2 regions of the Micromonospora sp. CNZ297 genome follow, and region 1 is predicted to be linked to the other one. Evidence: riboswitches for the same ligand, from Rfam matches in the RefSeq annotation. Region 1 holds a riboswitch; the other holds the start of a gene.
What was found. A riboswitch is a leader RNA that binds a small molecule or an ion and turns the genes downstream of it on or off. The one in region 1 is predicted to bind thiamine pyrophosphate.
Positions count from the first base shown of each region.

Region 2: another riboswitch for thiamine pyrophosphate. It lies ahead of thiE (thiamine phosphate synthase); the one in region 1 lies ahead of FB454_RS17740 (ECF transporter S component).

Region 1 is NZ_VISU01000009.1:79,174-84,715, reverse strand. It holds gene FB454_RS17760 (acyl-CoA dehydrogenase family protein) at 1-292, opposite strand, end outside; gene FB454_RS17755 (DUF6328 family protein) at 401-901, opposite strand; gene FB454_RS17750 (sugar isomerase domain-containing protein) at 993-1,742, opposite strand; gene FB454_RS17745 (alpha/beta fold hydrolase) at 1,739-2,575, opposite strand; TPP riboswitch at 2,652-2,758, shown strand; gene FB454_RS17740 (ECF transporter S component) at 2,834-3,424, shown strand; gene FB454_RS17735 (ABC transporter ATP-binding protein) at 3,521-4,954, shown strand; gene FB454_RS17730 (energy-coupling factor transporter transmembrane component T family protein) at 4,951-5,542, shown strand, end outside.
Region 2 is NZ_VISU01000006.1:323,807-329,348, reverse strand. It holds gene FB454_RS14660 (thiazole synthase) at 1-183, opposite strand, end outside; gene thiS (sulfur carrier protein ThiS) at 188-388, opposite strand; gene thiO (glycine oxidase ThiO) at 379-1,509, opposite strand; gene thiE (thiamine phosphate synthase) at 1,503-2,129, opposite strand; TPP riboswitch at 2,124-2,235, opposite strand; gene FB454_RS14640 (DUF559 domain-containing protein) at 2,354-3,265, shown strand; gene FB454_RS14635 (aldo/keto reductase) at 3,713-4,675, opposite strand; gene FB454_RS14630 (nucleotidyltransferase domain-containing protein) at 4,697-5,503, opposite strand; gene FB454_RS14625 (ATP-binding cassette domain-containing protein) at 5,500-5,542, opposite strand, start outside.

The DNA of each region.
Region 1 (5,542 bases):
CCCGCTCGATCGCCTCGCCGTCCACCTCGGACGTCAGGTACGCGCGCAGCGAGCCGAGGAACTCGTCGGCGCGGGCCACCTCGGCCGGATCGGGGCGGGGCCACGGGTCGATCAGGTCGAGCCGGAAGCGGCCGAGGAACAGTTCCTTGCCGAAGCTGGGCCGGTCCCAGGCCGACTCGCGGGCGGCCTCGGCGACCTGCCGGGCCTCCTTCTCGGAGACCTGGCCCGCCTCGGCGGGCAGCGGCCCCGCGCCGTCTGGTGACTCGGGCCGGCTGTTCTGTGTCGTGGCCACGGCTGCCTCCTCGTCGGTCCGGCTGCGTCGACGCGTTCGACGAAAACGACGCTACCCCCGGGTGTTACCCAGGGGTAGCGCTGCGTGCACGTTCGATTTGGCGGACGGTCAGTCGGTGAGCGTCTGCGGGTTGTCGTCCTCGTCGTCGATGTCGTCCTCACCCCAGTTGCGCCGGCTGAACGGCAGGATGGCCCAGAAGATCAGGAACCAGAGGCCGGTGAGCGCGCTGAGCAGGAACGCGATCGGCCGGTCCAGCACGAAGTCGGTGACCAGCAGGACCGAGCTGACCATCGCGATCAGCATGAAGAACAGGCCGCCGGTGGCCATCCGGTGGGCGAACCGGACCAGCTCCGGCTTACGCCCCTGCCGGAACAGCGCCCGGTGGAACGCGACCGGAGAAATGATCATCGCGGCGGACGCGGCGGCGGTCAGCAGCGCCACGATGTAGACGTCGCGCTGGAACTCCGTGGTCCGGCCGAACCCGTTGCTGAACGGCAGCGTCAGCAGGAAGGCGAAGAGGATCTGCACGCCGGTCTGCGCGACCCGCAGCTCCTGCAACAGATCGGCGAAGTTGCGCTGCCAGCGCTGCTTCTCGGATTCCTTGGACACTCGCGGACCTCCCCGGGAGACGGCACGGCCGGCGGGTGAACGCCCACCGGCAGGACCGCCTGTGCCCCGTACGGATGATCACGAAACCGGTTCAGGAACCGCGGCGGATCCGGCCCGCGTACCGCGCCTCCAGCTCGGCGTTGTGCTCGTCGCCGCCGGTGATGTTCGCGGACAGGTAGACCGGCGGGCGCTGCCCCGCCGCGACCAGCCGGGCCACCACCTCGGCGACGATCTGCTGGGCGAGCAGCGCCGCGGTGATCGAGGAGACCGCGCCGACCGCGCCGCCGCCCGGCAGCGGCAGCGTGGCGTCGCCGTACGGGGCGCCGTTGTCCAGCACCACGTCGGCGAAGTCGGCCAGCTTGCGGCCGGACGGGTGCCGCGAGGTCATCCGCGCCGAGTGCTGTGCCGACGTGATCGCCACCAGGCCGTGCCCACGTTCCTTCACGATGGACGCGAACTCGACCATCGCCCCGTTCACGCCCGAGTTCGAGGCCAGCACGAACACGTCCTGCGGCCGGATCGGCGCCAGCTCGTAGAGGCGGTGCGCCACCGCCGGGTCGCGTTCCAGCTTCGGGCCGAGCACGTCGGCCGGGTCGCCGCCGATCAGCACCAGGTCACGCAGCGCGATCCGGTTGGTGGGCACCAGCCCGCCGGCCCGGCCGGCGATCTCCATGGCCAGCGCCTCGGAGTGCCCGGTGCCGAACGCGTGCACCACACCGTCGGCGCGCAGCGCCGCCGCGATCAGGTCGGCCGCGTCGGCCACGTTCTGCCGCTGCTCGGCGGCGACCCGGCCGATCGTCTCGGTCACCACCGCCAGGTACGCCTCGGCGCTCACCGTCATGCCTCCTCCGTTCCCGCGCACCGGGCGAGGATCGCCTCGGCCAGCGGGCCGGGCGCCTCGTCCGGGATCCAGTGGCTGACGCCGGACAGCGTCACGAACCGGTAGTCACCGGTGACGTGCGCGGCGCACGCCTGCGCGGCCGTCCGGCCGATCGCCACGTCCTTGTCGCTCCACACGAACGTGGTCGGCACCCCGACCGGGGCGACCGCCTTCATGTCCGCACCGGTCATCGCGCGGTACCAGTTCAGCGCCGCCGTCAACGCCCCCGGCTCGCGCATCGGCTCGGCGTACCGGGCCACCACGTCGGCGTCGCCCACTCCGCTCAGCAGCTTGCGCAGCGTGGCGCCGTTCCACGCCAGCAGCACCTTCTCCGCCGTACCGGGCTTGCGGAACAACGCGATGTACGCGGACTTGACCTTCTGCCGCGGGTCGGTGGCGAGCGCGTGCCCCATCGCGGCCGGGTGCGGCACCGACACCGCGGTCAGCGTCCGCACCCGCTCCGGGTGCGCCGCCGCCAGCCCCCACGCCACGATGGCGCCCCAGTCGTGGCCGACCACGTGGGCGCCTGTCACCCCGAGCGCGTCGAGCACCGCGGCCGCGTCGGCCACCAGCTCCGGAATCCGGTACGCCCCGACGTCCGCCGGACGCGCGCCGGGCGAGTAGCCGCGCTGGTCGAGCGCGTACGTGCGCAGCCCGGCGGCGTGCAGCGCGGGCGTGACCGCGTCCCACTCACCGGAGTGCTGCGGAAAGCCGTGCAGCAACAGGACCGGGTCACCGTCCTCGGGGCCGCCGGCGCGTACCTCGAACGTCAGTCCCCGCGCATCCACCAGCATGATCGCCACCATACCGACACTCGCCCTGCTGGGCCGGGGCCCGTGGTCGGTGCTAGCGTCTGCGACGAGACAACTTCACATCCGACAGGGGAGCGCACAGCGCTGAGAGTGCGGGCCGGTGCCCGCAGACCCTCGAACCTGATCTGGGTAATGCCAGCGCAGGGAGTTCGGTCGACCTCCAGCCGCGTCGCCGTCCGGTGACCACCGGGCGCGGCGTGCGTCTTCTCCTGGTTCACCTCGACGAACTGGGAGCCAACCGTGAACCACACCGACAGCAACCGCTGGCGTACCGTCGACATCGTCGTCGCCTCGGTCATCGCCGTCGCCTTCGGCGTCGTCTTCTGGGCCTGGGGCCTGCTCTGGAGCGCCACCGACGCGGCGTTCGCGTTCTTCCCGCCGGCACAGGCCGTGCTCTACGGCGTCTGGCTGATCCCGGCGGTGCTCGCCGGCCTGATCATCCGCAAGCCGGGCGCCGCGCTGTACTGCGAGACGGTGGCCGCGATCATCTCGGCCCTGCTGGGCAGCCAGTGGGCGAGCATCGTGATCCTCCAGGGCCTGATGCAGGGCATCGGCGCCGAGCTGGCCTTCGCCGCGTTCCGGTACCGCTCGTTCCGACTGCCGGTGGCGGTGCTGGCCGGCGCGCTGACCGGCCTCGGCGCGGCGATCTTCGACTTCGTCTACTGGAACAAGGCGTTCGACTTCGCCTCCTACCGCCTCCCGTACGCGCTGATCACGATCGTCAGCGCCACGATCGTCGCCGGTTTCGGCGCGCACGTCCTCACCCGCGCGCTGGCGAACACCGGCGTCCTGGACCGCTTCCCCGCCGGCCGCGACCGAGCCCTGGTCTGACGCCTCCATCGTGTCGATCATGAAGTTGGCGGCCGTTTCGGCACCCGTCATCGCCGTCAACCTCATGATCGACGGAGAAGAGGGGGTGGGTGGGCGGTGAGCGGGGTGGTGCTGCGGGGGTTCGGGTGGCGGCACGGGGGACGGAAACGCTGGGCTCTGCGCGGGGTGGATCTGCGCGTGGAGAGCGGCGAGCGGGTGCTGCTGCTCGGACCCTCCGGCGCCGGTAAGAGCACGCTGCTGGCCGCGCTGGCCGGGCTGCTGCCGGAGGACTCCGGCGAGCAGGAGGGCACCGTCGAGATCGACGGGCTGGACCCGCGCAAGGCCCGCGAGCGCGTCGGCATCGTCTTCCAGGACCCGGAGACCCAGCTCGTGATGGCCCGCTCCGGCGACGACGTGGCGTTCGGGCTGGAGAACCGTGGCGTACCCGCCGGGGAGATCTGGCCCCGCGTCGACGAGGCGCTGCACCGGGTCGGCTTCCCGTACGACAGGGACCGCCCCACCGCAGCGCTCAGCGGCGGCGAGCAGCAGCGGCTGGCGCTGGCCGGCACGCTCGCGCTGCGTCCCGGGCTGCTGCTGCTCGACGAGCCCACCGCCAACCTCGACCCGGCCGGTGCCACCCTGATCCGCCGGGCCGTCGCGAACGCGCTCGACCCGGACACCACGATGGTCCTGGTCGAGCACCGGGTCACCGAGGCACTGCCGCTGGTCGACCGCGTCGTGGTGCTGGAACCCGGCGGCGGGGTGCGCGCCGACGGGCCGCCCGAGGCGGTCTTCGCCGCGCACGGCGACGCGCTGGCCACCGCCGGGGTCTGGGTACCCGGCCACGTCGCGCCACCCCGGCACGCCACCACGCCGCCCGGCGACGTGCTGCTCACCGCGGAGCGGCTCGGCCTGCCGCCCCGGCTCGACCCCACCGATCTCCGGGTACGCGCCGGCGAGGCGCTCGCCGTCCTCGGCCCCAACGGCGCCGGCAAGTCCACACTGGCGCTGCTCCTGGGCGGCCTGCTGAAGCCCGGCACGGGCGCCGTCACCGCGTCGGCGGCACTCGCCGGGCGGGACGCGCGTACTCCCCCGCACCGCTGGCGGGCACCCGCGCTGGTACGCCGGATCGGTTCGGTGTTCCAGGACCCGGAACACCAGTTCGTCACCGCCACGGTCCGCGACGAGCTGGCGCTCGGCCCGCGCCGCACCGGCCGGCCCGAGTCGGCGGTGACCGCCACCGTCGACGAGCTGCTGCACCGGTTGCGGCTGGACCGGCTGGCCGGCGCCAACCCGTACACCCTCTCCGGTGGGGAGGCGCGGCGGCTGAGTGTGGCGACGGCCCTGGCCACCGCGCCCCGCCTGCTGATCTGCGACGAGCCCACGTTCGGCCAGGACCGGCGGACCTGGCTGGAGCTGGTCGACCTGCTCGCCGAGCTGCGCGACGCCGGGCACGGCGTGGTCGCGGTGACCCACGACGAGGACTTCGTCGCCGCGCTGGCCGACACGACGCTCACCCTGCACCGCTCCCCCGCCGGGGTGGCCACGTGATCGGCCTCGAACCGGTCGCCGCACCCGGCGCCCCGCTGGCCCGGCGCAACCCGGTGGCGAAGCTGGCCGCCGCTGTGGTCTTCACGCTGATCCTGGTGGCGACGCTCGACCCGGTGGCCCCGGCCATCGCCATCGCCGTCGAACTCGCGGTGCTGCCGCTGTTCGGGGTCCGCTATCGGGTGCTGGCCCGCCGGGCCTGGCCGCTGCTCGCCGGCGCCGTCGGCATCCTGATCACGCTGGTGCTCTTCGCGGCCGACCGCTCCGGCCGGGTGCTGGTCGAGGCCGGTCCGGTCCTGGTCACCGAGGGCGTTCTCGTCACCGCGCTGGGCCTGGTGCTGCGGATGCTCGCCGTGGCGCTGCCCGGCATCGTCGTGTTCGCCACCACCGACCCGACGGACCTGGCGGACGCGTTGATCCAGAACGCGAAGACGCCCGCCCGGTTCGCCATCGGGGCGCTCGCCGCGTTCCGGATGGTGCCGCTGCTGGAACAGGAGTGGCGGATGATCAGCATGGCCCGCCGGGCCCGCGGCGTGGACGCCGGCCGCAACCCGGTGGCGAAGCTGCGGCTGTTCGCGTCCACCGCGTTCA
Region 2 (5,542 bases), on a different contig from region 1:
CACCAGGTCGAGCAGGCCGCCCGACCCGCCGGGCGTGGTGTCCACCCGGCGCAGCGCCAACGTCACCAGCTCGGTGCCGGAGGCGCGGATCGCCTGCTCCAGCACGTGCAGGTTGGCCGCGCCGCCGGTGCCGAGGATGAGCCGGGAGCCGAACGCGACCCCGCCGATCTCCAGTGTGGACATCCGCTCACCCGCCCTGGGTGGCGCTGAGTACCTCGACCCGGTCGCCGTCGCGCAGCACGCTCGCCGACCAGCCGCCGCGTGGCACCACCTCGCCGTTGACCGCTACGGCGAGCCCGCGCTTCCGGTCGGTGACGGTGCGGACCACCTCGGCGACGGTGACGCCCTCGGGCAACGTCCGGCCGGTGCCGTTGACGATCAGTTCCACGTGCGCTCCTTCCCGAAGCGGTCCGGGGTGAAGGGGGCGAGCGCGGGATCCGGCTCGCCGGTGACGATCAGCTCGGTGACCAGGTCGGCGGTGACCGGGGTGAGCACGATGCCGTGCCTGTGGTGCCCGGTCGCCGCGAGCACGCCCGGCTGCCCGGGGAGCGGCCCGATGATCGGCGCGTTGTCGGGCGTACCGGGGCGCAGCCCGGCAACGGCTTCCACCAGCTCGTACTCGACGAGTTCCGGCACCAGCTCCGCGGCGGCGCGCAGCAGTGTCAGCACGCCACCGGCGGTGACCTCGGTGTCCGCGCGTTCCTCCACAGTCGCCCCGACCACGACCTCACCGCTGTCCCGGGGCACCAGGTAGACCGGCTCGCTGTCCGCGTACCCCCGGATCACGTGCCGGAAGCCCGGCGGACCGCCACCCGGCGCGCGCAGCCGCAGCACCTGGCCCTTGACCGGCCGGACCGGCAGGCCGGTCAGGCTCGCCGCGCCGCAGCCGGCCGCGACCACAGTGACCCGGGCGTCCACCTCGGACAGCGCGCCGACGCGGGCCGGGCGCAGCTCCACGCCGACGCGTTCCGCAGCAGTGCGCAACGCGGCGACCAGCCGTCGCGGATCCACTTGGTGGTCGCCGGGGGCCACCGCGCCGCCGCGCACGCGCGGTGCCAGCGCCGGCTCGCGGTCGCGCAGCTCCGAGGGCCGCAGCGGCGTGATCGGCAGTCCCAGACCCCGTTGGTACGACCACAGCCGCCCCGCCTCGGCCAGGTCGTCGGCGGTGAGCCCGACGACGAGCGTGCCCTCGGTGCGGTACCCGAGGTCGACGCCGCTCGCCCCGGCCAGTTCGGCCGCGAAACCGGGCCAGCGGGCGGCGGACCCGACGAGAAGCGCTGTGAGTTCGTGCTCACCGAAGTACGCCTCCGCGACCGGCGACAGCATCCCGGCGGCCACCGACGAGGCGCCCGACCCGGGCCGGTCGTCGTGCACCACCACGCGCAGTCCGCGCTGCGCGCACCGCCACGCGATCGCGAGTCCCACCGGCCCGGCGCCCACCACCGCCACGTCGGTAAGGAAGGGCCCCCTGTTAACGCCTCCGGTAGAGGAAGGGCCCCCTCTTAACACGTCAGCGCCCGCAGCAGCTCGGCGGTGGCGTGCGCCGGATCGGCAGCCAGGCTGAGCGCGCCGACCACCGCCACCCCGTACGCCCCGGCGGCCCGCAGCGCCGGCACGCTCGCGGCCGTCACCCCACCGATCGCGATCACCGGGACGCTGACCGCCTCGGCGACCGCGCGTATCCCCTCGGGGCCGATCGGGTCCGGCAGGCCGGACTTGGTGGTGGTGACGTGGCACGGGCCCACGCCCAGGTAGCTCGCGCCCGCATCCACGGCCGTACGGGCGCTCACCGGCTCCCGGGCGGTCGCGCCGAGCACCGCGTCCGGGCCGAGCACGCAGCGCGCGGCTGCGACCGGCAGATCGTCCGCGCCGACGTGGCCCCCGGCGGCGTCCACCGCGAGCGCCACGTGCAGCCGGTCGTTGACCAGGCACTGTGCCCCGTACGGCCGGCACGCCTCGGTCACCCGGCACGCCAGCTCGTACGCCTCCCGGTCGGTGGCGTCGTCCTCCACGCGCACCTGCACGACGAGTTCGGCGCCCGCCACGGGCAGGGCGGCACGCAGCACGGCGAGCGGGTCACGCCCCGGCCGGGTGTCGGTGATGAGATGCAGTCGTCCCAGGGACAGCACGGCAACGCTCCTCCCTGCGCCGGCATTACCCGGATCAGGTTCGACGGTCGGGGGCTCCCAGCCCCCCTCTCAGCCCGGTCCGCACCGGGCTCCCGTGGGTCACTTGCGGCCTACCGTACGACGCCTCCCGCCCGTACGGAACCCCGGGTGAGGTTTTTCCCAGGAACCGTTCACATGCCGTACCGGGGCAACAGGTGATCGTCTCGTCACGACACGCTGCCGGGATGTCCGTTCCCGCCCGTGTCCCGCGCCGCCTGGCGATCCTGCCGTTCCGGGGCAGCCATGCCGTCTCCGAAGGACTGCTCACCTGGACGATGCTGCGCGGGCCGACCTGGATCCGCCTGCTGCCGGACGTGTACGTGCACCGGGACGGACACCGCGCCGACGACCACCGGATGTGGTGCGAGGCGGTGGCGTTGCGCCTGCCGCCGGGTGCCGCACTGGCGGGACGCAGCGCCGCCTGGCTGTTCGGCACGGACGTGCTCAGCCGCGACGCGCCGGTCACCGTGCTGCTGCCGAGCCCGGCCCGCATGCGTCCTCATCCACGGCTGCTGGTGACCCGGTCGCCCCTGCCCGAGTCGGACCGCACCCGGTTCGCGGGGCTGCCGGTCACGACCCCGCTGCGTACCGCGTTCGACCTGGGCCGGCAGGGCTCACTCGCCGAGGCGCTGGTCGCCGTCGACGCGCTGCTGCGTCGCCGGGTCGTGAAGCTGCCCGTCCTGCGGGCCTACGCCGCCGACCGGCCGGGTTGGCCGGGCGCTCCGCTGCTGCGCGAGGTACTGACGATGGCCGAGCCGTTGAGCGAGTCCCCGATGGAGACGCGGCTGCGGCTGCTCCTCCTCGACGCCGGTCTCGGCCCGCTGACCGCCCAGCACGAGGTGCGCGCCGGCGGACGCTTCGTGGCCCGGGTGGACCTGGCCTGGCCGGCTCTCCGCCTCGCGGTCGAGTACGACGGCGACCACCACCGGGAACGGGCTCACTTCCGGCGGGACGTGGCGCGCCTGAACGCGCTCCGCGCGGCCGGGTGGGTCGTGCTCCGGTTCACCGTCGACGACGTGCTACGCCGGCCCGACGCCACTGTCGCCCTGGTGCGCCAGGCCCTGGCAGAACGTCGCGCCGCCGCGGCAAACCACTGATCCGCACCCGCAGCCCCCCGCACCCCGGCTCGCAGCCCGCAGCCCCACAGCCCCACAGCCCCACAGCCCCACAGCCCCACAGCCCCGAGTCTCGCCCCGCCGCGCCCCCGGCCGCCACCCGCCACCTGGCCGGGCCGGGCCGGGACGCCCAAGACACCACGGGCGTCAGGAGGCCGCCCACAGACACTTATGGCGTTCCACTCGCGACTGAATCTGGCGACGAGTGGAACGCCGTGGGTGTCTGTGGGCCCTCTTGACACCCATACCGTTCCACTCATCGTGAGCGCTGCCCCTGAGTGGAACGCCACGGGTGCCTCCGCGCGCGGGCGGGCGGGCGGGCGGGCCACGGTGGGCGCACGCCGCGCGGGGCAAGCCCCGACGCTCGCACGCCGACGAGCGAGCGCACCCCCGACGCGCGAGCGGGCGCGTATGTACCGGCAGGGACGGTCAGAGGATGGCGTCCAAGGCGGTCAGGTCCTCGTCGGACGGCTGCCACGTCCCGGCTTCGGCATTGGCCTTCACCTGGTCGGGAGTGGTGGCGCCGGCGATCACCGACGTCACGGCGGGACGGGCCGCCAGGCCGCCGATCGCCACCTGGAGCATGCTGATGCCGCGCTCGGCCGCGTACGCCTCGATCGCCTCGATGACGTCCCAGCGCGCGGCGGCCAGCCGCTCGGCGTACCGGCCGCCACCGGCCAGGCGGCTGCCCGCCGGGGGCGCCTCGCCGCGCTTGTACTTGCCGGTGAGCAGCCCGTTGGCGAGCGGGAAGAACGGCAGCATGCCGAGGCCGAACCGCTCGCAGGCGGGGATCACCTCGTCCTCCACCCCGCGCTCCACCAGCGAGTAGTGGTTCTGCGCGGAGATGAACCGGGTACGCCCCTGCGACGACGCGGTCCAGTCGGCGTCGGCGATCTGCCAGCCGGCGAAGTTGGAGTTGCCCAGGTAGCGCACCTTGCCGGCGGTCACCAGGTCGTCCAGCGCGGCGAGCGTCTCGTCGATCGGGGTGCCCGGGTCGGGCTCGTGCATCTGGTACAGGTCGATGTGGTCGGTGCCGAGCCGGCGCAGCGACGCCTCGACCGCGCGGGCGATGTAGCGGCGGCCGCCCCGGGCGCCGTGGTCCGGCCCGTTCGCGCCGTGCATGTCCATGCCGAACTTGGTGGCCACCACCACGTCGTCGCGGCGGCCCTTGAGCGCCTGGCCGAGCAGTTCCTCGGAGGCGCCCTGCGGCTCGCCGTAGATGTCGGCGGTGTCGAAGAAGTTGATCCCGGCGTCGAGCGCGGCGTCCACCACCGCCCGGGTGCCGTCGCTGTCGAGTTTGCGGCCGAAGTTGTTGCAGCCGATACCGACCACTGACACCACGAGCCCGGAGTCGCCCAGCCGGCGATAGGTCATCTCACTCACGAGATCCACCCTATGCCCGCTGCCCGGGTGTCATCCGGGCAGCGGCAGCACCTGGTCGGCCAGCATCCGGGCGGCACCGATCGTCGCCGCCAGTTCCTCAGGGGTACGCCCCACCGCGCCCAGCAGTGCCTGCGCCCGCTCGGCGAAGTCCGGCGGCGCACCGGGCAGGCGCCCGGCGGACGCGATCATGCCCTTCTCGTTGACGAGCCACCGTCCGGCCCGGCCGTGCAGCGCGTGGACCAGCACGCCGACCACCCGGAACAGGCAGCCGGCCACGTAGCCGGCGTCGCCCCCTGCCGCGCCCTTCGCCGCGCCGTCGAGCAGCAGCCCGGTCTCCCAGCCGCCGGCGACCAGCGCGGCGCCGAGCGCGGGCGGGTAGTCGACGGTCTCGACTCGCAGCGCGGTCAGTTCGCCGGTCGGGTCGCCGAGCACCCGCCCGAGCGCCACCTCCCCGGCGTACGCGTGCGAGTAGAAGCCGAGCGGATGCCCGGCCTGCGCCTCGACCGTGTAGCGGCCGGCCCGGCAGTCCGCCCAGACCCGGTGCACCCGGTCCAGGTCGCGATAGATCCAGTCCACCGCGACCCCGCCGACGCGCAGCCAGCCGCCCCCGTCGACCCACGGTCCCCAGCCGCCCGGTGCGGTGAGGTCCACCGGCCCGTCGGCGATGGAGGCGGCCACCGCGCGCAGCCCGGCCAGGTCGGGCGTACCCCGGTAGTAGAGGCCCAGGTCCCAGTCGGAGTCGGGCCGGTGGTCGCCGCGGGCGCGGCTGCCGCCGAGCGCCACCGCGAGCACCCCGTCGACCGCGCACAGCCGGTCGACCACGTCCTGGTCGATCACCCCACGTCCCAGACCGGCTCGGGCGTCTCCACCACGTCG